Regions from separate parts of the Oceanobacillus sp. CAU 1775 genome, predicted to be linked through region 1. Evidence: a T-box and tRNA genes for the amino acid it is inferred to sense, from the RefSeq annotation. Region 1 holds a T-box; the other holds one or more tRNA genes.
The links. A T-box is a leader RNA that pairs with one kind of tRNA and senses whether it is charged. The one in region 1 lies ahead of alaS (alanine--tRNA ligase), so its partner is inferred to be a tRNA-Ala.

Region 1 (16,099 bases):
TTGAAAAAAAAGAACAGGTTGTTATTGCTTTTGAAGAAAAAGAGATTGTATATGAGAGAAAAGACTATAGTAACTTCATGCATGCGTACTGTATATCCATTCATAAGTCACAAGGCAGTGAATTTCCAATCGTCATTTTACCTGTCTTATCCTCCTACTATCGAATGCTAAGGAAGAACTTACTTTATACTGCTATAACAAGAAGTAAAAAATCACTTATCATTTGTGGGGAAAAAGAAGCATTATTTCGAGGTGTGGCGACAATAGATACAAATAGTCGTTATACAACACTTGTTAGTCAATTACAACAAAGGTTAGAAACGGATAGTTCGCCAGAGACAGAAACAGATGAAGAAGAAATTAGTCCTTATGATTTCATGTAAAAAAAGTATAGTTCATAATATTTCTGGTTAGGCTATTATATAGTTCTTAATCAGGAGTTGATAGTGGTGGATTGTCCGAATTGTAGAGGAAGTAACCTAGGGAAAATAGGATTACACGCATATTATTGTTGGAATTGTTATATTGAAGTTGTCGTAGATAAAAATAAAATTAACTTACATCAAATAGAAATGGACGGAAGTCTGAGTCCACTAAATGATTTATTTACAGAAGAAGAAAGAAGTATTTAATGACTCCGATTAGTTAAAGAGCTTTAACTGTTTTAAAAGACCTTTCAACTATTGGAGGTGTTACTATGCTTCGGTTCCTTCAAAATAAAAATCTTATTTATTTACTATTATTTGCCATTTTATTATTGATATTCTCCTATCTGGTTTATAAAACATATCCAATCTACATTATCTTTTTCCAGTTTATCTGGAGAATATCACTTCCGTTTTTAATAGCTGGTTTTTTAGCGTATTTACTATATCCTTTGATATCCTTTCTAAACAAACACCAAATACATAAAGGTTTGGCAGTTCTTTTAATATATACGGTATTTTTTGGGGGAATAGGTTTTCTATTTTATCGTGTTTACCCATTAATTATTCAACAGTTAAATGACTTAACACAGAATTTTCCTGAGTTTATTAAAATGTATGATGACTTTATTTATAGTATATATGATTATACTGCTTTTCTTCCTGAGACCGTCCATGAAAAGGTGGATGGACTTTTTACTAATATAGAAGCGATTCTAGACCAATTATTAACGAAATTAATGAATGGGTTCATGCATATTTTCGATATGATTATAATCATTACTGTTATTCCAGTTTTAGTCTTTTATTTTATAAAGGATCAACAATTGTTAAAAGGATTTTTTATGAAAATCATTCCAACGAAAAATAGGCAATACTTTAAGAAGGTTGCTGAAGGAATTGATAAAAATTTAGGCGGATATATTCGGGGACAGTTAATCGTATGTTCGTTTGTAGCGCTAACAACTTTTCTGATATTTAAATGGTTGGATGTTCCATATGCCTTGTTACTCGCAATTCTCTTTGGAATCACAAATCTTATTCCTTATTTCGGTCCAATTATTGGAGCAATCCCTGCAGTTATCCTCGCGTATACAGTGTCTGCAAGCTTAGCTTTATATGTGATTATTGCTGTGGTTGTTATTCAAATTATTGAGGGGAACTTACTTTCTCCTTATATTGTAGGAAAGAGTATTAATATCCATCCGGTTGCAATTATTTTTGTATTGCTATTGGGTGGTGAATTATTTGGTGTGATTGGAATGCTTTTGGCCGTGCCGGTGCTTACTATTTTGAAAGTATTTTACATTCATTTATCCCCGTGGACGACTACTAATTGACATCATAAGGTTTTTTCAATATAATATCGTCAGAAGAATATATTTTAAATCGTTAAAAATGACCAGTACATAATTTTTTTGTTTCTAGAGAGGGATTTCATTGCTGGAAGAATCCTAACAAGAGATTATGGAATGCTACCATTAGAGTGCGGCTAATCCCCGCCGGTTTCAAACCGTTACCATGCTAGAGTGATGAATTTATATTCATAATTAGGGTGGTACCACGACAATCTCGTCCCTGCATTTGCAGAGAGGGGATTTTTTTATTTTATTCGCTATGTTAAAGTCCGAAGCGGGTTTATCCTCAACACCAATGAACTTTAACAGCGCCATTTCTGGAATAACAAAAGTATTTTATGGAGGGATTTTATATGAAACAGTTAACATCTGCTGAAGTTAGACAAATGTTTATCGATTACTTTAAAGAGAAAGATCATGCGGTGGAACCGAGTGCATCACTTGTACCGGTCGATGATCCAAGTCTTTTATGGATTAATAGTGGTGTTGCTACATTGAAGAAGTACTTTGATGGTAGAGTAGTGCCAAATAATCCGAAGATCGTTAATGCACAAAAAGCGATTCGTACGAATGATATAGAAAATGTAGGGTATACAGCAAGACACCATACATTTTTTGAAATGCTAGGTAATTTCTCAATTGGGGATTATTTCAAGAAAGAAGCAATCCAGTTTGCTTGGGAGTTTCTAACAAGTGAAAAGTGGCTTGATTTCGACGAGAATTTATTGTCAGTTACCGTACACCCTGAAGACGATGAAGCGTACGATATTTGGCTTCATGAAATTAAACTTCCTAAAGAAAGAATCATTCGTTTAGAAGAAAACTTCTGGGATATCGGGGAAGGACCAAGTGGACCAAATACGGAAATTTTCTATGATCGTGGAGAGAAGTATGGAAATGATTTAAATGATCCTGAATTATATCCAGGTGGAGAAAATAGTAGATATTTAGAAATCTGGAATCTCGTATTTTCTCAATTCAATCACAACCCTGATGATACGTATACACCACTGCCAATGAAAAACATTGATACTGGAATGGGACTAGAAAGAGTAGTATCAATAATTCAAGATGTACCTACAAATTTCGAGACAGACTTATTTATGCCTATTATTAATAAAATTGAAGAAATAGCAAATCTTACTTATGGGCAAGAAGAGAAAGCAACCACTGCTTATAAAGTTATTGCTGATCATATTCGAACAGTTAGTTTTGCTATCGGTGATGGCGCAATTCCATCTAATGAAGGCCGTGGTTATGTATTAAGAAGGTTGTTAAGAAGAGCAATTCGCTTCGCAAAAGACATTGGTATCGAGCAACCATTTATGCATGACTTAGTTGAAACAGTTGGTTCGATTATGAAGGATCATTATCCACAGGTTCTTGAACAAAAAGATTATATTATAAAGATAATAAAAGTGGAGGAGGAACGATTCCACGAGACTTTAAATGATGGATTAGAAATTCTTACTTCTATTATTAAACAAGAAGAGGCTGCAGGAAACAAAGTATTTCCTGGTAAAGAAGTCTTCCGTTTGTATGATACGTACGGGTTCCCTAAAGAGCTAACTGCTGAATATGTAGAACAACATGGTTTTACAATAGATGAAGTAGAATATGAAAACGAAATGCAAAAGCAAAGAGAGCGCGCTAGAAGTGCAAGGCAAAAAGTCGACTCCATGCAAGTGCAGAATAGCCTAATGAATGAAATCGATGTAGAGAGTAGCTTTGTAGGTTATGATACGTTAGAGTTGACTACTACTATTGCAACTATTTTTAATGAGACCGAAATAATTCAATCCGCTCAAGAAGCCGATGAAGTTTATCTCTATTTAGCAGAAACACCTTTCTATGCTGAAAGTGGTGGACAGGTAGCTGACACGGGTTGGATCTATACTGACAATGCTAGTCTCTATGTTAAAGACGTACAAAAGTCACCAAAAGGCCAGCATATTCATCGTGTAGTTGTTAAAGATGGTGAGATTGCGCAAGGTGATAAAGTAAGAGCGATTGTTGAAGAAAGGTTCCGTAATAGTATTATTAAAAATCACACAGCAACACATTTACTACATCAAGCATTAAAAGATGTGTTAGGAAACCATGTCAATCAAGCAGGTTCTTTAGTTACTCCTGACAGATTACGTTTCGATTTCACACACTTTGAAGCTGTATCAAGTGAAGCGATTGTAGAAATTGAGTCGATTGTGAACGAGAAAATATGGAATTCCATTGACGTAGCAATAAATTCAATGAAAATTGATGAAGCAAAAGAATTAGGAGCGATGGCGTTATTTGGTGAGAAGTATGGCGATATTGTTCGCGTAGTACAGGTTGGTGACTTTAGTGTTGAGCTTTGTGGTGGGTGCCACGTACGAAATACATCTGAGATTGGTTTATTTAAGATTGTTTCTGAAGGTGGAATTGGAGCAGGTACAAGACGTATTGAGGCAGTAACAAGTAAACTTGCTTACCAATACTTAAATGAAAAAGCTGAAATCCTAAATGAAGTTAAATCACTTGTAAAAGCAAATGAAGATAAACAAACAATCGAAAAATTTGCTGGCTTACAAAAAGAGTTAAAGAATCTACAAAAGGAAAATGAGTCACTTAGTGCGAAACTAGCTAATGTAGGTACTGCTTCCATCGTTGAGCAGGCAGAAGATGTATCAGGAGTCACTGTTTTAGCTCAACAAGTAGATGTTAAAGATATGAATCAGCTACGTAATATGGTAGATGAATTAAAACAAAAATTAGAATCAGCTGTTATTCTGTTAGCTACTGAACAAGGAGGAAAAGTTCAATTAGCTGCTGGAGTTTCAAAAGATTTAATTGAACGTAAATTACATGCTGGTCATTTAATTAAACAAGCTGCGGAAATTTGCGGTGGTGGTGGCGGTGGCCGTCCAGATATGGCACAAGCTGGAGGAAGCAAGCCTGAAAAAATTGCAGAAGCATTAGAATCCGTTAAGAAATATGTATCACAAACGATAAATGGCTAATGGGTTTGTAACTATCACTTGAAAAGGTTATAATGTTTTTAATATATATGATAGAATATGTGAAGTGGGAAAAACTTGGAATGAGGTGTCACAATGAGTTCAATTGATAAGACAATGAAATTTAATTTCTCAGACGAACCATTTGAACAAGATATTAAAACAATTCTTTTTACTGTACATGAAGCATTGCAGGAAAAAGGATACAATCCAATCAATCAAATTGTAGGTTATTTACTTTCTGGTGACCCTGCATACATCCCAAGACATAAAGACGCGAGAAACTTAATACGCAAAGTCGAACGAGATGAAGTAATTGAAGAGCTTGTGAAATTTTATTTGAAAGAGCAGAAAAACAATTAGATGAAAATTATAGGATTAGATGTAGGGTCGAAAACCATAGGTGTAGCTGTTAGTGATGCCTTCGGTTGGACAGCTCAAGGTATAACAACTATTTATTGGAATGAGAGTAATATTCCTTCTGCAGATGAAGAATTGAAGAAGATTATCGATGAGTATGAAATTACTAAAGCTGTCATTGGATTGCCAAAAAATATGAATGGCACAATCGGTGAACGTGGCGAAGCATCGCAGCGATATGCTAGACACTTTGAAAAGAAGTTTGGAATACCAGTTGTGTTGTGGGATGAACGTCTATCTACGATGGCTGCCGAAAGGGTCTTGCTTGAGGCAGATCTAAGCAGGCAAAAAAGAAAAAAGGTAATCGACAAGATGGCTGCTGTAATGATATTACAGGGGTATCTTGATCAAAAATAAATGAGGTGACTACATGCCATTAGAAGAACAAGAAAGAATCATCATTCCTGATGAAAACGGCGATGAACATTTATTCGAAGTATTATTTACATTTGATGTAGACGAGACAGAACAGTCATATGTTGCTGTTGTTCCTATTGAACAGGCTGAAGATGACGAAGTTGAAGTATATGCTTTTCGTTATGAAGAAAGAGACGATGATGAAGAAGATTTCTCTTTATTCCCTATCGAATCGGATGAGGAATGGGAAATGGTTGAAGAAATGCTCCAAACATTAGCAGAAGAAGAGGAAAATGAAGATTAACCATCTTAAATGTTTAATTGAGCTGATGTCTGAAGAGGACATCAGCTTTTCCCTGCATAAAATGATAGGGTGTTTTCCTCACAGGAAGAACTCGCCCAATAGGTGAAACTAAATGTTTATCACTGCATCAACAGATGTTTCACTTATTCATTTCATTGATTAAACCGAGTTAGAGGGAGAGGTCTTATGTCAAAAGGTAATTTCCTAAATAGATTTAGAGAAAATAGAAATGCCAAAGGTCAGGAAGCAAGTACGATTCGTAAAATTGTTTTTATCGTATTATTTTTAGTGACAATAGCCCTTGTAGTAGCTGTGTTTTGGGGTTATTCTTTCGTGAAAAGCGGACTAGAACCTGTGGCTTCAGAAAGTGAAGAAACAGTTGATATTGAGATACCAATTGGCTCTTCAACTTCAACGATAGCATCCATCTTGGAAGAAAATAATATTATAAATAGTGCACTTATATTTAGGTTTTATATAAGTTTTAAAAATGAATCTGGTTTCCAAGCAGGCGAGTATACGTTTAGCCCTACGATGACGCTCGATGAAATTATAGAATCACTTAAGAGTGGGAAGATAGTTCTCGAACCTACCCACCGGGTGACAGTTCCTGAAGGGTTAACTGTGGAACAAATAGCGGAAATCTTTTCTGGAAAGTTCTCCTTTACTAGTGAGGATTTTGTTGAAATTGCAAATGATGAAGATTATCTGAATGATTTAATAAGTAGATATCCTAATATTCTTTCAGAAGATATATTGCATGAAGATATACGAACACCGTTAGAAGGGTATTTATTTGGTATTACTTATGATATATATGAAGAGGACCCTTCCATTGAGTCCATTATTGAAATGATGCTAGATCAGACTAATTCGGTAGTGACTGGTTACCTAGACACAATAGCTAACAGAGATTTTACCGTTCATGAGGCACTCACATTTGCATCGATTATTGAAAAAGAATCCGGTGCTAATGATCAACGCCAACAGATAGCAGGAGTGTTCTATAACCGTCTAGAACAAGGGATGCGACTACAAACAGATCCAACTGTATTGTATGCACATGGGGAACACAAAGATAGGGTATTATATGAGGACTTAGAAATAGAATCACCATATAACACTTATTATATTGAAGGGCTTCCTATTGGCCCAATAAGCAACTTTGGCATGAGCTCATTTGAAGCAGTTATAAATCCAGCAAACAATAATTATTTCTATTTCTTACATGACAGTGCTGGAAATATTTATTATGCCGAAACACTTGATGAACACAACCAAAATATACAAACATATAGGTAAGACTTCGGAGAGCTTGAGTGATAACCGTAAATGTTATTTCTCAGACTCTTCTCCTTTTAAAAGGAATCGTATTTTATAAAAAAGAGGTATTATATATGGATGAACAGATAGAAAGCTATTTAGAGGAATGTTTACCTGCAAAGGATTCTTGGATAAAAGAATTAGAAGCATATGCAATTGAAAACAATGTACCAATCATGAGTAGTGTAAGTATTGATTATATGCTGAACTTAATTAAAATCCACAAACCTAAAAATATATTAGAAATTGGAACTGCTATTGGTTACTCTGCATTGCGAATGTCCGAAGCAAATCCGAATGCTAATATAACTACGATTGAAAAAGATGAAATAAGATACAATGAAGCCATATCAAACATTACTAAACAAAACAAAGAGAAACAAATCACAGTTCATCTTGGTGATGCTTTAGAAGTAATGGATCAACTAACAATAGATGATGTGACATTTGATTTCATATTTATTGATGCTGCAAAAGGTAAGTACCAAGACTTTTTTGAACTTGCACACCCACTGTTGTGTAAGGGCGGAATTATCGTTACTGATAATGTTCTTTTTCGAGGATATGTTTTACAACCTGAGCTTGCTCCGAAACGATTAAGAAATATGGTAAAAAAAATCAGAAACTATAATAAAAGTGTTAGTTTACATCCAGAATATATTACATCAATTATCCCGCTCGGAGATGGCGTGATGATAAGTTATAAGAAAGATTAAGGGAGATAAATTGCAGTGAATAATAAACCATTAGTAATAGGTGTTGCAGGTGGAAGTGGAAGTGGAAAAACTTCAGTTACAAAAGCTATTTTTGATCAATTCACTGATAAATCTATCTTGGTAATAGAACAGGATTATTATTATAAAGATCAAAGTCATCTATCGTTTGAAGAAAGATTAAATACAAATTATGATCATCCATTAGCATTTGATAATGAACTGCTAATTCAGCATATAAAGGATCTATTAAAGGATCAAATCATCTCAAAACCAGTGTATGACTATAAAATGCATACACGATCTGATAAAGTCATCCCAATGGAGCCTAAGGATGTAATTATCGTCGAAGGTATATTAATATTAGAGGATGCCGAACTACGGGATCTGATGGATATTAAGGTATTTGTTGATACAGATGCTGATTTAAGAATTATTCGCAGATTACTACGTGACATCAAGGAGAGAGGTCGTAGCCTTGATTCAGTAATTGATCAATATTTAACTAGTGTGCGACCAGCACATTTACAGTTTATTGAAGCAACAAAACGATATGCGGATATCATTATTCCTGAAGGTGGAGAAAATCGAGTAGCAATTGACATACTTGCAAGTAAAATTTCAACAATTTTATCAAATAAAATGTAAGTAAACTTCAAATAGATATTGAATTATCTAAGAAAATCTGCCATGATGGTGGATAGTATCTCTTCATATTTAGAAATGAAGCGCATACATTATATCTTAACTAATGTAAATCAACGTGTAAATGTTGGAAATTATAAAGGAGTGTTTTAGATGTCTATAGAGAAAAGCTATTATATGACAGAAGAGGGAAAAGAGAAATTAGAGAAAGAGTTAACATTTTTAAAAACTGATCGAAGACAAGAGGTTGTTGAGCGAATTAAAATCGCTCGTGATTTTGGTGATCTCTCAGAGAACTCGGAATATGATTCTGCAAAAGAAGAACAAGCATTTGTTGAACAAAGAATTACTCAACTTGAAAAAATGGTTCGTAATGCAGTTATTATAGAAAATAATGATACGAATTCAAATATCGTTTCATTAGGTAAATCCGTTACATTCCAAGAGCTTCCAGATGGTGAAGAAGAAAAGTATATTATTGTAGGTAGTGCTGAAGCAGATCCATTTGAAGGTAAAATCTCAAATGACTCACCAATTGCACAAAGCTTACTTGGAAAAGAAGTTGGCGAAGAGGTTACTGTAAATACTCCAGGTGGGGACATTCAGGTGCGTATTACGAAAGTAGAATAGTAAGAAACTAATAATAGAACAAATAAAAACCAAGTCTCATTGCAGACTTGGTTTTTTTGTAAGCATATGTTTATTTTAATTTCAAATAGAATTTCATTTGAGTGTCAGATAGTATTGTAATTTTTGATGAATCAAACTAACCTAATTAATACTTTACTAGGGATAAATAAAATAGTTATTATTACATTTATATTACAGATACGTTACAAATAAGTCTAATTACTCAGTCGTTATAATTAATGGATATTTAATACTATAGTATTCTGGCTTTGAATTACCTATCTTGCTTCTATTTTTTAAAAAACTTCTCTTTATGAAGATTTTAAAAACTATCATTTTCAATAGAGTCTAAATCTAGTTAAGGAGAAAATTAGCTAAAATCCGTACGTAGGAATTGACTCTTACTTAAAACAAAAGCTTTTAAGCAAAATCTACATTGAATTCATTAGATAATTCCAATGAATTCAATATATTAATAATTGTAACATAGGTAACAACTACTGTTTTTAATAAAAAGCCTTACCATTTTGTGAACAATTTAGTAATATTAGGTGTAACGTTCGTGAAAAAGTTAAAAATCATAATTAATTTGCTTTTAGTTTATATGGAGGTCAAAATGAGGAAACTATTATTGTTATTACTAACGGGACTACTTTCCGTTACATTGCTAGCTGCTTGTGGCAATGATGCTGAAGAAACAACTACAGATGAGAATCAAGATTCAGAAACTGAAGTAACTGATGATATTGAACCAGAGGATACACAGGAAGAAGATGAGGAAGAAAGTAACGAAGAAGTAGAGGGTGGTAGAACAAGAACAGGGTCTAATACGATGAACAGCTCTTTCAAAGTGACGGAAGAGGCTCAAACTGATTTAAGACTAGGAGATACTGCGCTTGTTCAAACATCTATTGGTACTTATGAATTAACGGTTCATACTGCAGAGATGGTTGGTACAGAACTTGATGGAGAAGAAGCTTTATTGGATGAAATCATTCTATTAGAGATGACATTTAAGAATGTCGGTGATTTACCAATTATTGCTGAAGATGTCATGATAAACCTTGGAATAAGAACAGATTTAGAAGGCTCTGATAATACGAATGCAGCTGCTTCTTTTGATAGTATCGAATTCTTCGAAGGTAGAATCGCACCAGGTGAAGAAAGGGAAGCGCAGTTTATAGCAGATACTAGAACTGCTGATGAATACTATTTTGGTTCAAGTTCAGGATCAGTCGCTTCTGGAGGTCATAACGAAATAAGGTTTACTATCTTGGATGAAGAAACTAGAGACGAATAAATACCTTAGGGATAAACTTATGATTTGTCCCTATACATATTTCAAGCTGCAAGTGGTATAGGAAATATTGAGGAATGTTCAGTATCATAAGAATTAGCAATTACTTAAACATCGGAAAAAGAAGAGTGAAACTACAGAAAACGAAATAAAAGCTATTGAAGAACCATAGAGGATACGCGGGTTGGCGATCGAACTTTGCTCATTTGAAAATTATCTATGCATCACAAATGAAAATGAAAGAAATGAGGATTCATAATGAAGAAAGCAATGATTTTACTTAGTTTGATTCTATTTATTTTTACATTGTCAGCGTGTAGTACAAGTGACGATAATGATGATAATGATAAAAGTGCAACTATAACTACTGAGGCTGAGGAAGAGGGAGCAGCAACTGAAGATAGTAATGATATCGAAAGCACATCCGACTCATCGAACGGCTTATTTGAAGTAACTCAGGAGGATCAACGTGATCTTACAATTGGTGATACTGGCGTTTTTCAAACTACATTAGGAACTTATGAAGTTACATTGCATTCTGCAGAAATTGTAGGTTCTGAACTAGATGGTGAACCTTCTTTATTTGATGAACTAATCGTTCTAGAACTAACTTTTAAAAATATTGGTGACAATGTTATTCTCGCCGAAGAAATAATGTACGATATGGAAATTACAGACGATTTGGAAGCCTCTGGTTCTTCTAATGGTGCGGAGATGTTTGACAGTCTTGAAGTTTTTGAAGGTGAAATACAACCAGGCGAAGAAAAGAATGCTCAGTTTATAGGGGACATTTATACAGCTGATGAATATTTCTTTGGTAAGGCTGAAGGTAACGTAGCAGCTGGTACGAGTAACCAAGTTATCTGGGTTATTCCTGATAACATGGCAAGACATGAATAAGGTGTCATTACTTAAAATTATGATTCAACAGAAACAGTAGATAGTGTAGTGAATTGATAATTTACGTGAGTAGCAATTGAATTTTATCTGATAGTAAAAACAGCTGTTTCGATATTGAAGCAGTTGTATTTTTTTCTGTTACAGTTGTCGCTAAACATATTAAATACTATAATAGAATTCTATATAGTTAAAAATAATATTTGTATTGTCATATACTTTAATTTAGTTGATGAAGGAGGTTCCATGATGGACGATATGAATGGTACTCGCTTAAAGAAATTTGAAAAGCGTCGCAGAAATAATATCTTCATTAAATATGCTCTTATCATTGCTGCCGTGCTCGTTGTGTTGCTAATAGGAATATGGATTTTCGGTGGTGGGGATGAAGTTGCAGACGATAGCCCTCTAGAGGACGAACAAACTGAAGATGAAGGCTTCTTTATTGAAGTTGAGGAAGAAGATAATGATGAAGACACGAAATCAAGTGATAACTCCAATGAAGATAATGATAATGAAGAAACAAACGAAAATGAATCAGAGAATAACTCTGATGAAGAAGAGACTAACCCTGAATTTGATGATGTTGAAGTGGAAGTATCAGAATCAGATGATGATAATGTCATTGAAGTCATCACAGGTAATTGGCCTCCTATCGGGACAGAACAGACAGGCCCTCACGAAACTGTATTCGCTGAAGGTTCAGCAGATAGAATTGAAATAAAACGAGCAGTTTCTATGGTAACAGGATTGGCTGAAGACGATATAAATGAAATTTGGGTAGGGAATGGTGGCTACCAAAAAGTAATTTCGACTGTTTCAAATAGTGCTTATACTGACTTTTATCGAGTTTATCTATCTTGGGTTGATAACGAAGGTTGGCAGCCCACAATGGTCGAAGTATTAGTTGAAAATGACATTTAAAATTAGTTTATACAAACCAGGAGGTTATTAGATGATCGGAATTATTGGCGCAATGGATGAAGAGATTGCACTTTTATTAGAAAACATGGAAGAGGCGCAAGAAGTTGAAGTAGCTAAAAGTCGCTTTATTCAAGGAAAACTAATGGGTAAACAAGTAATCTTACTTCAGTCGGGTATTGGTAAGGTAAATGCTGCCATGGGAACAACAATTATGATGGAAAGATTTTCACCAGATTTAATTATTAACACAGGCTCTGCTGGTGGGTATTCTGAAAATCTAGATGTGGGTGATCTCGTCATTTCGAGTGAAGTTGTTCATCATGATGTAGACGTAACTTCATTTAATTACGCCTACGGTCAAGTACCAGGTCTACCTGAGACATTTAAAGCAGATCTAAGACTTATTGATTTAACAAAAGGTGTTGTTCAATCGTTTGATATAAATCACGAAATTGGAATGATCGCTACAGGAGATTCTTTCATGGAAGAGACCACTAAGGTTGAAGAAGCTCGTGCAAGGTTCCCGCAAATGATTGCAGCTGAAATGGAAGCTGCAGCAATCGCACAAGTTTGTCATCAGTATGGTACGCCATTTGTTGTTATCCGTGCATTATCAGATATTGCAGGAAAAGAATCTGCTAATTCATTCGATGAGTTTTTAGAAAAAGCAGCTAAAAACGCAGCTGAGTTGATTATGAATGTTGTTCAAAAGCTCTAACTTAAAAAGCATTCCTCCCAGTATTATTGGGAAGAATGCTCTTTTCATTTTTAATCATTTAATTATTTTTCTGGCGTTCTTGACGATAGTACTCATGAAAAACTTTCATCAATGCTCTTTTTTCGATTCGTGATACATAGCTACGAGAAATATTTAACTTCTTAGCAATTTCTCTTTGAGTCATTTCTTCTTTATCATGTAATCCATAACGATAAACAATGACTTCTTTCTCGCGGTTATCCAACACACGGAAGAATTCTTGAATTTTATCGACTTCCATATTTAGCTGGATAAATTCAATAATGTTTTGATTCTCTGCTTCCAGTATATCAATGAGACTTATCTCGTTACCTTCTTTATCTTGGCCAATAGGATCATGAAGCGAAACATCTTTTTTCACTTTCTTGAGCGCTCTTAGGTGCATGAGGATTTCATTCTCAATACACCGAGCAGCATAAGTAGCAAGTTTGGTTCCACGATCTGTTGAAAAGCTTTCTACACCTTTAATAAGCCCAATCGTACCAATGGAAATTAGATCTTCTGTATCTTCACCGGTATTGTCGAATTTTTTCACAATATGGGCAACTAGGCGTAAGTTATGTTCGATAAGTTTATTTCTAGCTTCACCGTCTCCATTTTGCATGGCTTTTAGGTATTTTGCTTCGTCATCTGATGAAAGAGGCTGGGGAAAGGCATGGTTCTTAATGTAGGAAACAAAATAGATGGTTTCTTTTATTAATATAGCGAGTGTAGATAATATTCCTGACAAATACAAACACCTCCTAAAGTCAAAGTACATAACTATAGGCGATTGCCCATAGTTAAGTGTATGACACAAGAGCTTAATTTGTGTTTGTCCTTGTGAAATTATCTTTATGAAGTAATGATCGAGCGTGGAAGTTGAAGTCTTAACAAGAAGTACTCTTCTCTTTTACAAGCCTCCTTTTTTCGATTTCTTTTTTCATCAAGGATAAAAAGTCTTCGTTCAAATTTAATTTTCTGGCTGTGTTGTACGATTCAAGTAGTAATTCATCTGATAAATTTTGCATTATGAGTCCCTCCTAATGCATGGTTAATTATTTACTATAGTTAATCTACCATGTTTCTTATTTGAGGACAAGTTAGATGTTATCTACAGTTAACTGTAGATAACTTGTGCATAAATGATTAATAAGTTGTTTAATTGTTTACATAGAAGGGGGCATTTTGTGTGTAAAGTTATCCACAAAAAAGCGCTTGTCACAATTTGTCGAACGATTGATCAAATTTTTTGGCATATTCTTAAATAAACGGATAACTTATTTCTAAGATATATCGTGAAATTGCATGAATTTACCTATTGCAGGTTTAACTTTATTCGCAACTAGGATATTATAAGGAAGAGATTGATTTAAAAAACTCAAATACAATCGTTTTGTGAATAGAACTATAATGAGGTGTAAATATTGTTAAGGCGCTTTTTACCTAATGAAAATGTAAAAACTATATTTGATATTCAACCAGAAGCTTTGAAAGCAAGAGGAATAAAAGGTATCATTACTGACTTAGACAATACGCTTGTTGCTTGGGATGTAAAAAATGCTACGCCAGAGATTGTTAAATGGTTCGAGTTAATGAAGCAACACGAAATAAAAGTTACTATTTTATCTAATAATAAGCTAGAAAGAGTAAAAGCATTCTCAGATCCACTTGGAACTCCATATGTTTATAGTGCTAGAAAACCTCTAAGCAGAGCTTTTAAAAGAGTTGCTAAAGAGATGGGATTGGACCGAAGCGAAGTTGTTGTAATAGGAGATCAACTTTTAACAGATGTGCTGGGTGGTAATTCAGCAGGTTTTTACACGATTTTAGTTGTACCTATTGTAGAAACAGACGCAAAAATCACTAAATTTAACCGAAAAATCGAAAGAAGAATCTTAAACTATTTCCGTTCAAAAGGTAAGATTAGCTGGGAGGAGTAAAATGGAAACAATACAATGTCAAGGCTGTGGGACCGAAATACAAACGACGAACAAAAATGGTCTTGGATACACACCTGAATCAGCTTTAGAGAAAGAAACAATACTATGTCAACGCTGCTTTAGATTAAAACATTATAATGAAACACAAGATGTACCAATAACTGATGATGATTTTTTAAATATGGTATCTAGTATTAGCCAATCAAAAGGTCTAATTGTCCATATTATTGATATTTTTGATGTAAATGGGACGCTTATTAAGAGTTTACCTAGAATAACTGGAGATAATCCGATTATTTTGGTAGGTAATAAATTAGATTTACTACCAAAATCGACTAATCCAAATAAGTTAATTCAATGGTTAAAGAAAGAAGCAAAAGATGCAGGAATTAAGGTTAAAGATGTCTTCTTAATTTCTTCCGTTAAGAAAACTGGAATTGATGAATTAAAAGATGAAATTGAGTTTTATCGAAAAGGAAAAGATGTTTACATTGTCGGTACTACGAACGTTGGTAAATCAACATTCATTAACACTTTAATTAAGGATTCGACAGGTCATAATAATGTAATCACAACTTCTTATTTCCCAGGAACGACACTTGGTTTCATAAAGATTCCTTTGGATGACAAATCTAATTTGATAGATACACCGGGGATTGTTAATAAACAGCAGATTTCGCACTTCCTTTCTGCAGAAGATTTAAAAGTAATCACTCCAAGAAAAGAAATTAAATCTCGAGTTTATCAATTGAATGATCAACAGACATTATATATTGGTGGTTTAGCAAGGATTGACTTTGTTAAAGGAGAAAGGCAATCATTTATTTGTTATTTCTCAAATGAATTAGAAATTCATCGTACGAAATTGGAAAATGCTGATGAATTATTTAGAAAGCATCATGGAAAGTTATTACAACCACCAAATGAGGAGAGCCAAGATTTACTACCTGCATTTACAGAACATGCTTATAAGTTAACAGACGGAAGAACGGATATTATCTTCCCTGGCTTAGGTTGGATAACGGTCACAGGTGAACAATCTACAGTCGTTGTTCATAGTCCTAAGGGGATTGCAGTATCTTTGAGAAACCCTCTAATATAAGGTTAGGAGAGAAATGATATGTCGTTAAA
Region 2 (16,099 bases), on a different contig from region 1:
CAAGTTCCTGTGCCTCTGCTAAAGCTGCTTCATAGCTCATACCATCTTCATCCATTTTCGTTAGTATGTAATTTGTCGTTCCATTGACAATTCCGATAATTCTAGTGATGCGGTCTGAAGAAAGTCCATCTTTAATCCCTCTTATGATTGGAATTCCACCTGCAACACTTGCTTCATAATAAAAATCACAGTTGTTCTTCTCAGCAGCCGCATGTAACTCAGGCCCGTGTAGAGCAACTAAATCTTTGTTTGCAGTGATCACGTGTTTCTTTGCCGCAAACGCTTTTAAAATATATGCTTTTGCTTGGTCGATGCCACCAATAACTTCAACGACAACATCTATCTCAGGATCGTTTAAAATATCATCTGCATTCAACGTAAGGATATCCTCAGATCCATTAATGTCACGCGCTTTTTCGATATCACGTACAAGAATACGTTTTACTTCTACTGATGTTCCTAGCTGATGTGCAAGTTTTTCTTGGTGATTATTAATAATATTTATTACACCTGAACCAACGACACCTAGCCCTAATAAACCGATTGAAATTTTCTTCTCCACATAATCACCTCATCGTTGCACTATAATGCAATTTTTTTTTTATATTTAACTCATTTAAACACGAATAGAATAGGATATCAACAAAGGCTGTCAGAAAATTTTAATTAAAGCGCTTTCTTTTGGTAAATAACAGACACAAATGTATTTTTGGGCAATATTCTAATATAAAGGGGGATAATCTTGAAAAATGAAATAGTCGGTTTCTTATTTTTCGTATTCTTAATTACTGGAATTATTTTGGGATTATTGCTTGAACAGGTTCACTTTTTCGGTGTTTTAGGATTGGGCTGTGGTCTCGTGGTAGTATTCCTTTTTCGTAAAAGAAAATAAGCAGTGAATCCGAGAGTTGGATTTCACTGCTTTTCAATTTGAAGTAATCGACTTTTTAATGGAATTCCGCCTCGAAATCCACCAAGTCTACCATCTTTATTAATTACACGATGACAAGGGACTGCGATTAGAATGGGATTTCTTCCAATCGCTGTACCGACAGCACGAATACTTTTGGGGTTTCCAATTCTGTCGGCAATTGCAGAATAGGTAGCTGTTTTACCATATGGGATCTTTTGCAAAGCATCCCAAACGGAAAGTTGAAATGGCGTACCATATAAATCCAAGGGGAAGTCAAAAGTATCACGTTCCCCATGAAAGTATTCTATAAATTGATTTTTATATGGTTCGATAAAACTAAGGTTTTCCTCAAAGGTAACCGTTGAAAGTTTTTTAGAGAGCCAGGTTTTCATGTCGTCAAGGCCTTCATGAAAACTTCCTGCCCAGACTAAACCCTTTTCCGTTGCAGCAAGAAACATTGTCTCTTGATCAATTGTAAGTGTTCCATAATATATTTTCTTTACTTCAGAATTCATCATGAAACCCTCCAACTAAATTAGTTTTTCTCTTCACTCTCATCTTTAATAACGGGATAAAATCCATGTTCCTCACCGAAGTGCTCATTATATCTTCGTTTAAATTTACTATAGATATATTGGACAAGAACTTTCACAATCGCATAGCCCGGAATTCCGAGAATTACTCCAACAATGCCAAAGAGATTCCCTGCTACTAGTAAGACTATAATAATTGTTAGTGGATGTATTTTCATTGTTCGTCCCATAATATTTGGTGAAACAAAGTTACCCTCTAAGAATTGGACAACAATCCATACAATAATCATTTTAATTAACATAAATGGTGAGTCTACAACAGCGATAATCAGAGCTGGTGCAATTGCAATCATTGGCCCTAAATACGGAACAACACTTGTAATTGCTGCGACTATTGCAAGTGTAATCGCATAATCCATGCCAATAATTAAGTAACCGATATACAGCAGCAACCCGATACAAGATGCAACTATAATTTGACCTTGGATATATGAACCAACTTGTGTATCCATATTATGAATGATTTGATTAACATCTTTTCTAAATCCTGGCGGCAATAATTTAAAAAAGTATTCTTTAAATCTATTTCCATCTTTTAATAGGAAGAATAGAATAATTGGGAAAGTTACAATCGTTATTACTACATTTGTAACAGTTGATGCAACGTTTTGAACACTTTGGATCGCATCTAGTAAATAACCACCAATCACACTTGGTATATCTCCGAAGTTATCCATTACCCAATTATAAGCATCGTCATAATACGGTGCGAGGAATGAATTTTGTAACCAAGTCGTAAAGCTAGCACCAAGCTCTCCTAAGTAATTTGGGAAAGTCGTAATTAGATCTTGTACCTGCTGCTGAATAAGTGGTGCAGTGAGAAGTACGATACCTGTGATGATCCCACCAATAGCAAGAATTAGAATGATAATTCCCCAGAGTCGCGGAATACGAATTTTTTCTAAAATGTTTACTATTGGATTTAAAAGATAAAACGCGATAAAGGCTAGAATTAATGGTGGTGCGACAGTTGAGAAAATAACGATAAATGGATGAAAAACGAAATCAATTTTTGTATAAACTAAAATAGTTATCCCGATAAGTGCTAATAATGCAAAAAGAAAGAATAAATTTTTTCCTCCTAGAAATTGAATGAATCTACTTGTCTGCTTCATTTTCTACCCCTTTAATCAGATTCTATTTTAAAATGTTCTATTTTCTATTAGACATATTATAAGTTACTTCTATAAAGAATTACAATGGTTTACTAGATTTCTTATCGTTAAAAAAACATCTACATGCTAAGTTTATAAAAGATAGCAAATAGATGTTTGATTTTTGTTGAGTTTTAATTCGTCAATGATTTCTCGGGAGCATTGCTTTTTTGCTTGAGAGAGATAAGCATTGTTCCTAAAGCAATTACAACGAGTATGCCTCCGACGTATGGGTTCCATTCAATTGATGCTTGATCGACAACGATTCCTCCGATGAACGATCCGAAAGCAATCCCAAAATGAAGTGCAGAGTTATAAATACTTACTTGCATATCAGCTGTCTCGGGAGCATTATCCATGAGATAACTCTGTAAGGGTGGACTTATCGCCCAACTCATGACGCCCCATACTACCAATGCAAGAATAAATAATGGAAGTATTGTAGTCGTTTGCGGTAATAAGAATATCGCAATCATAAAAGTAATGATTACAGTTAAAGAAACACGCTGCACCCCAAACTTATCAGCCATCGTTCCTCCAATTGCACCGCCACTAACGGCAGCAATACCAAAAACAAGGTAGATCAAGCTGATGCTATTTTCACCTAATCCCATCGTTATTTTTACATAAGGAGTTAAGTAAGCATAAAGCACGGCATGACCAGATAAAAGAGCGAAGACAGTCAAATGCGCGAATAAGATTTTTTTATCTTTCAGTGATTGGAATTGTTCTTTTATTGAGCTAACTGGCCTTGGTGGGACTCGCTCCATAAAGAAATGGACACCAATCATACTAATAACCGTTAGAATGACAATCATAAGAAAAGGAGCACGCCATCCAAAGAAGTTTCCTAGGCTTAAGCCAATTGGGACCCCTAACACAAGCGAACCACTAACCCCCATACTTACAATACCTATCGCTCTTCCACGATACCTGGGTTCAACAATATTTGCAGCCATCACAATACAAAGAATAATTAATATTGATCCACTCGCCGCAGAAATAATTCTTCCTATAAATAGAATGCTGTATGTCGGACTGATTACAGCAAGAATATTCCCGAATAAAAACACAAAAAGCGCGATTGTTGTTAGCTTTTTTCGTTCCATTTTTGCTGTGAGAACGAGAAGAATTGGCGCTGAAATCCCGAATGTTAATGAAAAAATGGTAATTAACATTCCAGCAAGCCCTATGCTTACACCTAAATCAATCGCTATCAGATCTAAAATTCCCCCAATAATTAACTCAACCATTCCTACAACAAAGGAAACGGTCATTAAAAAGTACACTCGTTTATCCATGATGTTACACCTTTCACATTTAGATGTAAGTTCAAAAGTCCGGTAAAAATGACGCTTCGAATCTCGCACGAATGCTCGCTTTTCCGCCTCGAAATTCTAGGTCCTTTTTATCCTCCTTTTGAACAATCTAATTAAAGTACAAATACCATCTTAATTGCATTTCCATGAATTTACAAGGTAGAGCATAGGAAAAGCTCATTCAAAAGCAAAGTTAACAATAAACAAGAAATAACGGCACATTTTTGTTATACTTGTATTACTTCAGTTTTGAAGGAGGAAATAATTTGAGTACGGAAGCGAATTTACAAAAAGAAGCAATGCATATTTTAAAGCTTACGAGCAGAACTTTTTATATACCAATAAAATTATTAAAACCAACACTTCGGAAAACAGTAGGTGCTGCTTATTTATGCATGCGTGCAATTGATGAAATTGAAGATCATGAAACAATGCCTGCAGAAAGTAAAATTAAATTACTGGAAGCAACGAGTGAACTATTGAAAGCGAATAAATTTGATAGAACCGCATATGAAGCCCTAACAGAGCCATATCATGATGATTTACCTGAAGTAACACTTAGACTCGCAGACTGGGTGGAAATTTGTCCTGATGATATTGTAGCTAAAGTAATGGAATCAACGAGTGAAATGGCTGAAGGTATGGCGAAATGGGTAGAAAAAGAGTTCGTCGTACAAACAAAGGAAGATCTTGATGAATACACCTATTATGTTGCTGGGTTAGTTGGTGTCATGCTATCTGATATTTGGCGATGGTATGATGGTACTGAAACAGATTATGAATTAGCTTTGGGCTATGGACGTGGCCTTCAAGCTGTGAATATGCTAAGGAATCAAGATGAAGATGCCGAGCGTGGTGTTCGTTTCCTTCCAGATGGTTGGACTCGAGAAGATATGTTTGATTATGCTTGGGGGAATCTTGATAAAGCAGATCAATATATGAAAGACTTAAAAACGAAAAATATAATTCTTTTCTGTAAAATACCTCTAGCTTTAGCGAAGAAGACATTACGTGCAATGAATGCAGGTCAAGAGAAAATGACTAGAGTAGAAGTAGAAGAAACTGTGGATGAAATTTTAAATGAAACAAAATAATGGGTGAGCGCCATAATTTGGCCTCACCCTATTTTTATTCGTTTTGCATATATGTTAAGGAGACTTTTAAATTCGCATTTTTTTCTCTTATGCGATCAAGTAAAACTTTATCCTTGGTCTCCATTTTTGTCCGAATCGCGTACGTGTACATAATCATCGTTCCTAGATTTGTCGTTTCTACTTGTCGTAAATGGTTAGAAATCGTAAACGCTTCAAAAACATCATCAAGTAAATTCTCATGATTTAAGTTTTCTGGAACAGTTACCTTTAGAATCTGCGTATCTTTGCCTTTTCCATATTCAAATTTATAAAGTAGATAAAATAAAATGCTCGCAAAGAAAGTCAATATAATCGCTAATTCAAATTGATACAAACCACATGTCATCCCAACCGAAAGTCCAAAGAAAATATAAGCTATATCCTTCGCGTCCGTCACAGCACTACGAAAACGGATTAAGGAAAATACTGCAAATAAACCAAACGCCACACCTGCATTCCCGCTAACCACATTCATAACCACAGATACGACCACGCTCATTATAATAATTGTATGGACAAAGTTCTGCGAATAGCGTTCACCTGTAAAAGTAAATTGATAAACTAACGTAATAAAAATACTCAAGACAGATGCTAATGTCATTGCTGTTAAGGTAAGAACTAGCGACCCGTCCGTTCCACCCGAACCGAAAATTTGATTAAATATATCCATTTATATTCCTCCTATTGTTACGTTTTCTAATGCAGTCCCAACTGGTGGGGCCATATTATTTAAAAGTTCCGTGCTTGTGCAATACTTTGACGCACTGCGCTGCTCACAATTTAACTCTTGCAGAATCCGTGTGAGCCATAAAGGCACACTATCATTTACCTTCACCTCAAGTACAACTAAATTTTCATCAATAAATAAGTCACCATAAGGTCCGTTTTCTACCTGCAAATCATCATTTCTACATCGTAAATTAAAATCGAAAGTCATTCGCAGTTCTTTATCCTTGATGCCATGTAAAGCATGTCTGTCGTAGCTTACAACCATTCCAGGTTCTAACTGATATAGTTTACGAAAGTAATCAATTTCTCTAAGTACTTGTTGGTTTGAAGTTTCATATTTTGTGAGATCTTCATCCATTTCATGTAAATACCTGTAGGCTTCCGAAAGCGGGATTAGCATCCTCCGCTTATTAACAACTTTCTTATGCTTTTGTTTTACTTCAAAAAAAGCAGTACTGTTTAAATCAGCATCATTATAGACACGTAGTCGGAGCTTTTGCCTGTACCTCAGCTTGTTCTTAGTCTCGTAATAAATCTTATTATCTGCGCTTTCAAAGTAAAGACTAGTCACCGTGTACCTGCCCTCATCCCCAAACTTGTCAGGTCTCATATAAGGAGCAATTCTCTGTATAAGTGCATTGTATTGTTCCAGTGTAATTAAGTATTTTTGTTCTTTTCTTCTAAAAATTTCTATTGCCATCCCTAACCCCTCCTTGATTACTTATCTTAGACTGCGAGAGTAAGAGTGTGATGTGAGATAGATTAGAAAATGGTTAGAGTTTGGTAAAGATGTGTTAATGTGTGGTGGGATTTTGGGTTTTGTGGAGGGGAGGCAATTGTGAACTTGGGCGGGAACTATGTGAACATCGGCGACTTAATTTTGAACATTAGGTAACTTCCATGTGAACATCAGCGACTTCACTGTGAACTTCAGCATTTGAGCATAAATTAACATTATTTACCAAATAATAGTGCGAGAATCAGTCTGTAGCAAAAGCTACGCTGCCCCCAATTGTGAACTTCGGGATATTGTGTGACAACTTCGGTGGAAATTGTGTCCACTTCGGGATATTCTGTGACGACTTCGGGGTAAATTGTGACAACTTCAGGATTCGCAGCTCAAACTACCATTCTCAACCACTAAAACAAAAAAATCAGCACACCACCTAAGGTATGCTGACACCAATCAATAACACTGAAATGATTGAATCTGCTCTAAGTCAATTCCAAAATAAACCCACCGATTTCTTCTCCAGCGGTAGCCTGCAATTGAATTGCGGCCTACGAATACAGGGTAAAACCAGAATGCATCACGTCTTAGCCATACATACGTAAAACGGAAAAGACAGCCGCGAATTGCTCCGGGATCAACTGCGAAAGTTTGGAATTGTGCTTGCTGCGGAGTGAATCCAGGTGGTGGTGAAGTTGGTGGTCCACCTTGCCCTTGCTGTTGACCTGGGAATCCACCTCCACCCGGTGTTCCACCAGGAAATCCGCCACCCCCAGGGAAACCTCCACCCAGTGTTCCTCCAGGAAATCCGCCACCCCCAGGGAAACCTCCTCCGGGCCCTCCAGGAAAGCCTCCACCACCAGGAAACCCGCCGCCTGGCCCCCCTGGAAAACTAGGTGGTCCAAATGGCGGGGCTTGTTGACCACCGCCGAACATCTGCCCTAATAAATACCCTGGCAAATTAAACTGTCTATCTTCTTCATCATATGGATAGTGATTCATAAATACTAGCCTCCTATCAAACTATTCCCTTCACTATATGGTGAAAATGTCTAGAAGGGGATTGAATTTAGAAAGAATGGGCTATTCTAAAAAAGTATTGACTCTCACGTTACGTTATAGATTATATTAAAAAGTGAGGAGGGATTAGCATGAAGATAAAGGAAGTAGCTGACCTAGTGGGGATTAGTGTGCGCACACTACATCATTATGACGAAATAGGATTACTCACCCCCGACGATATAACAGCATCAGGTTATCGCATGTACTCACAAGAAAATCTTCAAGAGCTACAACAAATACTATTTTTCCGTGAGCTTGGTTTTCCGTTGAAAAAAATAAAAGAGATTATTCAGGATCCGACCTTCGATAAAACGGAAGCTTTAAAATTACAGCGGAAAATGCTAACACAAAAGAAAATACAACTTGAGCAATTAATCGAGACAATTGACAAGACTATTTTAAATATGAAAGGAAAGATTGAAATGACAAATCAAGATAAATTTAAAGGCTTTGATTTTAGTAAAAATCCATATGAGGCAGAAGCAAGAGAACGCTGGGGTGACAAGGCGGTCGATCAGTCGAATGCCAAAATTAACAGTAAATCAAATCTAGAAGTAAAAGACATGGAAAAAGAAGTCAATACAATTTATGAAAGGCTAGCGAATGTTCGCCATGAGAAACCAGACTCAGACATTGCACAGCAGTATATCCACGACTGGTATACATTCCTTCAAAAGGTAGGAAGCTATTCGCCAGAGGCATTTAAAAATCTAGGGGAAATGTATGTGAGTGATGAGCGATTCACAAAAAATATTGACCAATTCGGGGATGGACTTGCAGAATTTATGCGAGATGCAATGCGTATTTATGCAGAACGACTAAATTAATAGAATTTCTCCTAAATCTTGACCTCCGTCAATTACGGAAAATCGAAAATAGCTTACACTATAGTTAGTAAGAAAAAGCACCACACTTTATTAATATAATAATTGACCTAGGTCAAAGATTTAAAAGTATTCACCCTATATAATAGAGGTAGAACAACAAAGGAGAGGATTTTAATGACTAATATTCAATTACAATTAGAGCCCCTTACATGTCCGTCTTGTATTAAAAAGATAGAAACTGCGGTGAAAAAGATGTCGGGAGTAGAAGAAGCGAGAGTGCTTTTCAACTCAAGTAAAGTAAAAGCATCAATCAATGAATCCGAAGTAACAAAAGATGATCTAAAAGAAACGATCGAGAAATTAGGTTATGAAGTAATAAAATAGTGAGAATTATAAGCATAGCGCCTTAAAGAAAGGGTGCTATGCTTATTTTTAATGGTACAATTTACTATAGAAAGTAGCCAGATAAAATTTATAATGCCTCAGTTTATAATCTTTTTAGCTGGGGCCATTATTATGCTTGATAAATGGGATTAGATTAGAGATAAGTATCTAAGCGCAGAATTAATATAAATTTACAACAAAATCCCTAGAACAAATTGAAACTTTTTCCAAATTCATTCGTATGTAAAGATAACTAAATATTATGTATTCCGATAGAAAGGGGAAGTAATCATGAAAAAGCTTATTATTTTTCCGATACTTTTATTTGTCCTAATGCTTGCAGCTTGTAATGACGATGACGAATTATCTGGCCAAACTTTTGATATTGCATATATTCCAAGTCCAATTTCACAAGAGAATTTCGATAACCCTAATCGCTATGATTCTATTATGACTTTAGCTTTTTCGAATGGAAAAGTGGATACCGATTCTATTAATTTTAAGAAAGGGACATATGCGTTAGAAGATGGTCAGCTGACTGTTCATTTCGAGGACGATAATGAATCCTTGAAAATAGAATTCTGGGTAAACGAAAGCGATAAAGACTTCAGTATGTATTCTGCAAAAATTCATCATGCTGAATATCAAATCTCAGACAGCGAGCAAATAAGTCGATTTAAAAATTTAAGCCTTAAATTGCATAAAGATGTTCCGATCGAATTCTTAAAAATAGAGTCATAGAATATAGAAGTTTAGCAAAGTAGATAAAAGGTATTCATTTTATAAGGAGGGAGTTAGATGAATAAAAAGTATGTGCTTGTATTTATTGCTGGTATAGCAACAAGCCTATTAGTTTTACCATTACTTTATGCATTAGGAGTTCCAACTTATGATGTTCTGTTAGCTTCTTTATTTGGTGAAAACAAGATCTTGGCTACAGGCTTTTCACTGATTCTTATCATAGCTATTTTATTTGGGCTTGTTAAATACACTAAAAAATACGGGTAATCTGGTTTACTATTTATTTTTATCATATTGATGGTTGCAAAAGAGTAAAGGGGACAGGGAGAATGGCATGAAAGAATTACATTCACATTCCATAAAGATTAGACCAATTACAGAAGGTGATTTTGAATATGTGCACGTTTGGAGCAAAGATGAAAAGTTCTGTATGGCGAATGAGTGGGAAATAAATAGAAGTGAAGAGGAACTTTACGAGTGGTGGCTACACTGTGTTCGGCAGGATGCGAAAGATTTTATCCGGTTGGGGATTGAGCATCATGAGAAAATGATTGGTTACGCAGACTTAGCAGCTATAAAAGAAAGTACAGCAGAATTAGGAATTGCTATCGGTGATAGCACGATGTGGGGGAGAGGTCTGGGATTTACTGCGATGCTCCACACAATGAAGTATGGCAATGAAAACTTTGGGATCACGTTATTCACGGCAGAAACGCATGAAGATAATTTACGTTCACAAAGAATGCTTGAAAAGCTTAGATTTAAGGAAGTAAGTAGAAAAGGTACCGAGACTTATTTAGGAAGAGAAAATCAATTGATTCAATATAGGTTGGAATACAATACTTCAAATTTATGAGGTGAGGTCTTGCGAAAAAACGTTAAGATAATATTATTTTGGTCGATTGCTGCTCCGGTTATTGTAACACTTATACGTATGATTATAGACTTTTCATTAGGTAATCGTATTGAATTACTTTCCTACTTACCCGTTTTTGTTGGAATCGCTCTTGCAGGCTTAATATTTGGCGGACCACTACATTACCTTGCAATAAAATCTAAAGAGGGTTAGTTTACAACTTTGTAAAAGACAGGTAGCTTTATCATCTTAAGGATTCTGAAAGCCGAATATCCCAACCAAAGCCATAACTAAATTAAAAATAAAAAATAGAGAACTGCTAATCATTAGAAATAACTTTATTCCACTTTTTTTCAGCAGGAGTGCGATAAGTAAACTAAGCAATGCATAAAGGGATGGCAGGAAAACAGCGCAGCCCGTTAGTCCGAACGTAATGATTTCCAGAAAATCTATAGATGTGTTTAGAGTGATCCAAGGAAGAATACTAAGTACTGCTAATATGGAGGAAATAATAACATAAACAATCTGCATGATTAATCTCCTATTTATAGACCTAATACTTTCGATTATTTAAATAGTATTATATAGTTTGTGATCTTGTTCTTCAAACCAAAAACCTCCAATTAGAAAAACAATTCTTTAAAAAAATCCAAATAAAAAACGCCTATATAAATATAGGCGTTCACGAAATTTGTGGCGAGTGAACGATGTGGTTCACATTCACATCAATACCTTGTTCCTCGTCTTACACAAATCAGCTCATCGCTAGACTAGTATAGCATGAATTCTTTAAAATAACGAATTAAATTTAATGGAAATAAATAAAAAAACCCCACGATTGTTTCTCTTTATTACGCCAGCCCCTATAAAATCCCCAGCCGATACATATTCGCTACTGCATGTGCTCGATTGGATGCGCCTAACTTTTCTCTCGCAAGTTTTACATATTGCTTTATTGTTAATTCACTTAGTGAAAGATTTGTCGCTATTTCCTTAGTGGAGCAGCCATCTGCAATTTGTTTCATTACTTCAAATTCACGTTTACTTAGCAATTTTTGTTCTGCGTACGTTTCATTGATTCGGTTCCCGACTTGCTTGCCAAATTGAGCAATTGCTTCGAGTAGTTCTTCTTTTACTTCTATATTTTCAAAAACATAAGTGTAAAGAAAAGCAATCACATTTCCCCTTTGTAAAATAGGAGACACCAAAAATCCACTCAAATTTTTATTTAGAATATAGTTGCTAGAAGTGATCTTGAATAATTCTTCTCTTCCAACAAAAACTGCCTTTTTTTCCTTGATGGCTATCATTATAGCTGGCACTGTTCTAACATCATAGCGTTCATTATGAATATATCGTAATTCATTATCTTCTAGAGCAATGACACCTTCTCCTAAAAAACCAATCGGAGAGTATCTACAAAGATAAACGTTACTTACCGGAAAGTTCTTCAGATATATTTCCAAAACTTTAATTAATCTTTCCTCATGTGTCTCTAAATCATCCAATTTTGCAAATTGCTCTTCAAAAGTAGGTATACCTAACATATTATCTACTCCTTTTGTGGTAGTACAAGCATACAACATTAGGAATATAATAACCATTAAAAATAGTTTAACATTGGTAATGAAAGCGCTTAACAAAACGGTTTAGTTAAAAAAACACATATCCAATTTAAGTTTTAAAATTTAAGGAGGAATTTAAATGAAAACAAAAGAAGAAGTAGCAAATGTAGTTTCAGGGGAATGTCAGTTGACGACGAAAGCAGCTGTCATTAATGGTGTGAATGAAGATTATCAAATGGAGGAACTTAAGCTTGGTGAACTGCATGCAACGGAAGTTCTTGTGAAAATGGTTGCGAGCGGAATTTGTCAATCAGATGAAGGAATGCGTCTAGGAGGCGGGTTGGCTGTTCCAATGCCAATCGTTCTTGGCCATGAAGGGGCTGGAATTGTTGAACAGGTTGGTAGCGCTGTTAAAGGATTAGAAGTAGATGACCAAGTCGTTTTAGCTTATGATTATTGTGGAGCATGTGACAGCTGTCGTACGGGCTACCCATCAGCATGTGATGACTTTGTTGAATTAAACATGGGCGGTGGAGAACGTCATGATGGATCACATACATTTTATAGAGAAGATGGTACGCCAGTTTCTAACTTCTTGAAACAAAGTTCTTTCTCAACTTACACAATTACTGGTGAAAATAATGTGATTAAAGTGGATTCAGATGTCGACTTACGTAAAGTAGCACCACTTGGATGTGGGTTAATGACAGGTTATGGTACAGTAGCGAATGCACTAAAACCAGAGACTGGCTCATCGATTGCAGTATTTGGTACAGGTACAGTGGGTCTTTCCGCATTAATGACAGCAGTAGTTGAAGGTTGCCATACTGTAGTTGCAGTTGATATCCATGATTCACGCTTAGAATTAGCAAAAGAGCTAGGTGCTACGCATACAATTAATAGTAAAACAGAAAATCTTGAAGAACGTATGAAAGAAATTACAGGTGGAAAAGGTGTTAACTATTCTATTGATACGACAGGTGTATCACAAGTTATCAAATCCTCTATCGAAGTTCTATCAAAACGTGGGGTGAGTGTTCCATTAGCTGTAACTCCGAATTTAGTAGAGTTCAGTACGTATATGGAATTAGTAATGGGTAACCGTAAAATTATTGGTGTCAGCATGGGGGATGTTGTTCCACAAATTGCTGTTCCGAAGATTGTGGAATACCATAAACAAGGAAAATTCCCATTCGATAAACTAAACGACTACTACAAATTTGAAGAAATCAATGAAGCATCTGCAGATTCCAGTAAAGGTGTTTCCATCAAGCCTATCTTGATTATTGATGAAGAATACCGAAAAGATGAACCGATTGAGTATAAGAATTAACGTTACAACAATCGTTGCAAAAGTTTAAAATGAACTATCCTTTGCCTACTTGGTAAGGGTAGTTCATTACTTTATTTTAATTCAACGATAATGTCCTCAAGATGTATTTGAATATATAATAAAAAAGACCAAAACCATTAAGATTTTGTGTCTTTTTTTGATTTGTTTATTTTTGTATGGAGCCACGGAGAATCGAACTCCGATATTTTGCATGCCATGCAAATGTAATCCCATTATACTATGGCCCCTAAATTTATAATGCATATTTGATTATATGATTAAAAAGTAAGTAAATCAAGCAAAGTATATTTAAGGAGCTAAACTTAAACATCCAACTTTCGTACTGTTTCAAAAAGGGAGAGGAAGGACAAAATAACCCTTTTACTCCTTATCTAGGTGTAAAGTTCTGTTAATTGTTTAAATTTACGAAAAGTTAATACCAATTTAATCTACTATATGTAATATTGTAATTGACCCTTGAATTCGAGGGAATAAAAAAATGTGGAGGAAGAGAATGAAAAAATCATTAACGCTTAAAGTTTTTAATCTCTTACTTATTTTAGCTGTAGTATTTATGAATTTCACAGGGGCTTTCGCAACGATAGCTTCTGCTGAAAACGGTGAAAATGTCGCTGACGACTTATTTATTTCGGAATATGTGGAAGGTAGTTCGTTCAATAAAGCGATTGAAATTTATAATGGGACAAGCAGTACGGTAGATTTGTCAGACTATCAAGTGGCTCTTTACTCTAATGGAGCGGCAACAGCTTCACAAACACTTACATTATCTGGAACATTAGAACATGGTGAAGTTTTCATACTCGCTCATGCAAGTGCTGATGATGCAATTCTTGCAAAAGCTGATGTAACGAATAATGCTGTCATTAATTTTAATGGCGATGATGCTATTTCTTTAAATAAAAATAATGAAGTGATTGATGTTGTTGGTGAAATCGGTGTCCGTGAGAACTTTGGAGTAGATGTTACACTCGTTCGTGTACCAGGAGTTACTTCACCATCAACGATTTATAATACGAATGAATGGGACGCATATGCTTCAAATACTTTTGCATACCTAGGAAGCCATACAATGGACGGTGTTACTCCAGTGGACCCACCTGAAGAGCCAGGTGAACCAGGAGACCCGGGAGCAGGTGAATATTCACTTGAAGAAGCACGAAATCTTCCTGATGGGACAATTGTTCAAGTAGAAGGTGTTGTAACAGCAGACAACCGTGCTATCAGTAATGGTGCACAGTTCTCAACATACATTCAAGATGAAACAGCAGGTATTAACTTATTTGCATATACACAAGGGAATCTTCCTGATGTCGTTAAGGGAGATAAAGTTATTGTTACCGGTGAACTTGCAACATATAATGGCTTGAAAGAAGTAGTACCGGTATCTGTTGAAATTATTGCAGAGAATCAAACATTACCAGAGCCGAAACAAATTACATTAGAGGATTTACAAAATCCAGCAATTGCAGAAGGCTTTGAAGGACAGCTTGTTCAATTACAAGGATATATTAACAGAGTTCCTGACAGTCTAGCAGGCGGTGGTTATAACGTTTCAGTTATCGACGAGGACTTTAATGGGACCACGCTTCGAGTAATGGAAAATGCTTTAGATATTACACAGGTTGAAGCAGGTTACTGGTATGATCTAACGGCGATTGTTAGTCAATATAATACGTACCAGCTCATTCCTACTGAACAGTCGGACATTGTAAAAAGTGAAGAACAAGCCGCACCTCCATCTTCAGCTGGTTATTATGAAGCAACAGTGGCTACGATTACAGACGGTGATACTATCCGTATCCAAGATCCTGTATTTGGAGAAACTCGTATTCGCTTCTTAAATATGGATACAGCAGAAACGTATACAGCAAAAAATAAAGCACCTGAAAGAGCAGAAATTAATGCGAATCAGAAATATTTTGGTGATTTAGCAACAGATCATATTACATCATTGATTCAGCCAGGCGACAAAATTTATCTAAAGATTGGTGATCAACCGACAGATGATTATGGTAGAGTTTTAGCAGAAGTAATCCGTGCGGCAGATGGGATGAATATTAACTTGCAAATGGTAAAAGATGGATTAGCAACATCTTACTTCATTGCACCTTTTGATGAAGAAGCATACCCACTCTACCAAGAAGCAGTAAAGACAGCGAAAGATCAAGGCTTAGGGATTTGGAATCCAGAAAATCCATTGCTTGAACTACCATTCGCATTCCGAGCAAACGATGATCAAAAAGGCTTCCTGCGTTATGTAGGTAACTCTGACACGATGGAATATGTGGAACCAAATGCATGGGCAACAGTTCCAGTTGAAAAACGTATATTCTTTGTTAGTGCTGAAGAAGCAGAGTCTTACGGTTTCGTCCCTGAAGGAACAGTGGTGGATCCTGAAGATCCGGAAGAACCAGAGGAACCGAATTATGTGGTAATCGAACCAAAGAAAAATAATGGAACAGCAACCATTCATACAAAACAATTAGATGTTGTAAATGATGGAGATCATGTACTAATCAATATTTTCAATGAAAAGAAACCTCGTGATCTTCTATTAAATAAAAAACAAGTTGATATTTTAAAAGACAAAAATGCAACCCTTACAGTTACAGATGGTGTTGATAAAGTAACTATTGAAATGAATGACGTGAAGGATAAGGTGCTTAAAGTAAGTTTTAGTAAAAAAGTGAAAAACAAGTAGGTTGTAAAATGATAGATCCAGCTTTAAAAGGCTGGGTC

Region 2: it has a tRNA-Ala gene. The T-box ahead of alaS (alanine--tRNA ligase) is inferred to sense a tRNA for this amino acid. The anticodon was not compared.

What each region holds. Positions count from the first base shown of each region.
Region 1 covers NZ_JBTLRO010000004.1:303,837-319,935, forward strand. The annotation lists gene recD2 (SF1B family DNA helicase RecD2) at 1-383, shown strand, start outside; gene ACXYMZ_RS09435 (hypothetical protein) at 447-632, shown strand; gene ACXYMZ_RS09440 (AI-2E family transporter) at 698-1,765, shown strand; T-box leader at 1,809-2,008, shown strand; gene alaS (alanine--tRNA ligase) at 2,137-4,782, shown strand; gene ACXYMZ_RS09450 (IreB family regulatory phosphoprotein) at 4,876-5,142, shown strand; gene ruvX (Holliday junction resolvase RuvX) at 5,143-5,556, shown strand; gene ACXYMZ_RS09460 (DUF1292 domain-containing protein) at 5,570-5,860, shown strand; gene mltG (endolytic transglycosylase MltG) at 6,047-7,162, shown strand; gene ACXYMZ_RS09470 (O-methyltransferase) at 7,258-7,899, shown strand; gene udk (uridine kinase) at 7,915-8,544, shown strand; gene greA (transcription elongation factor GreA) at 8,695-9,171, shown strand; gene ACXYMZ_RS09485 (hypothetical protein) at 9,788-10,471, shown strand; gene ACXYMZ_RS09490 (hypothetical protein) at 10,727-11,368, shown strand; gene ACXYMZ_RS09495 (YrrS family protein) at 11,615-12,289, shown strand; gene mtnN (5'-methylthioadenosine/S-adenosylhomocysteine nucleosidase) at 12,321-13,007, shown strand; gene sigK (RNA polymerase sporulation sigma factor SigK) at 13,066-13,776, opposite strand; gene sda (sporulation histidine kinase inhibitor Sda) at 13,916-14,056, opposite strand; gene ACXYMZ_RS09515 (YqeG family HAD IIIA-type phosphatase) at 14,453-14,968, shown strand; gene yqeH (ribosome biogenesis GTPase YqeH) at 14,970-16,070, shown strand; gene aroE (shikimate dehydrogenase) at 16,089-16,099, shown strand, end outside.
Region 2 covers NZ_JBTLRO010000012.1:24,270-40,368, reverse strand. The annotation lists gene ACXYMZ_RS15545 (homoserine dehydrogenase) at 1-562, opposite strand, end outside; gene ACXYMZ_RS15540 (hypothetical protein) at 743-892, shown strand; gene ACXYMZ_RS15535 (methylated-DNA--[protein]-cysteine S-methyltransferase) at 916-1,428, opposite strand; gene ACXYMZ_RS15530 (AI-2E family transporter) at 1,449-2,621, opposite strand; gene ACXYMZ_RS15525 (MFS transporter) at 2,795-3,961, opposite strand; gene ACXYMZ_RS15520 (squalene/phytoene synthase family protein) at 4,246-5,073, shown strand; gene ACXYMZ_RS15515 (DUF4956 domain-containing protein) at 5,108-5,782, opposite strand; gene ACXYMZ_RS15510 (VTC domain-containing protein) at 5,783-6,541, opposite strand; gene ACXYMZ_RS15505 (hypothetical protein) at 7,028-7,573, opposite strand; gene ACXYMZ_RS15500 (MerR family transcriptional regulator) at 7,717-8,460, shown strand; gene ACXYMZ_RS15495 (heavy-metal-associated domain-containing protein) at 8,635-8,844, shown strand; gene ACXYMZ_RS15490 (hypothetical protein) at 9,136-9,585, shown strand; gene ACXYMZ_RS15485 (hypothetical protein) at 9,643-9,852, shown strand; gene ACXYMZ_RS15480 (GNAT family N-acetyltransferase) at 9,920-10,441, shown strand; gene ACXYMZ_RS15475 (hypothetical protein) at 10,451-10,654, shown strand; gene ACXYMZ_RS15470 (response regulator transcription factor) at 11,305-11,988, opposite strand; gene ACXYMZ_RS15465 (NAD(P)-dependent alcohol dehydrogenase) at 12,146-13,339, shown strand; tRNA gene ACXYMZ_RS15460 (tRNA-Ala) at 13,517-13,587, opposite strand; gene ACXYMZ_RS15455 (thermonuclease family protein) at 13,854-16,061, shown strand.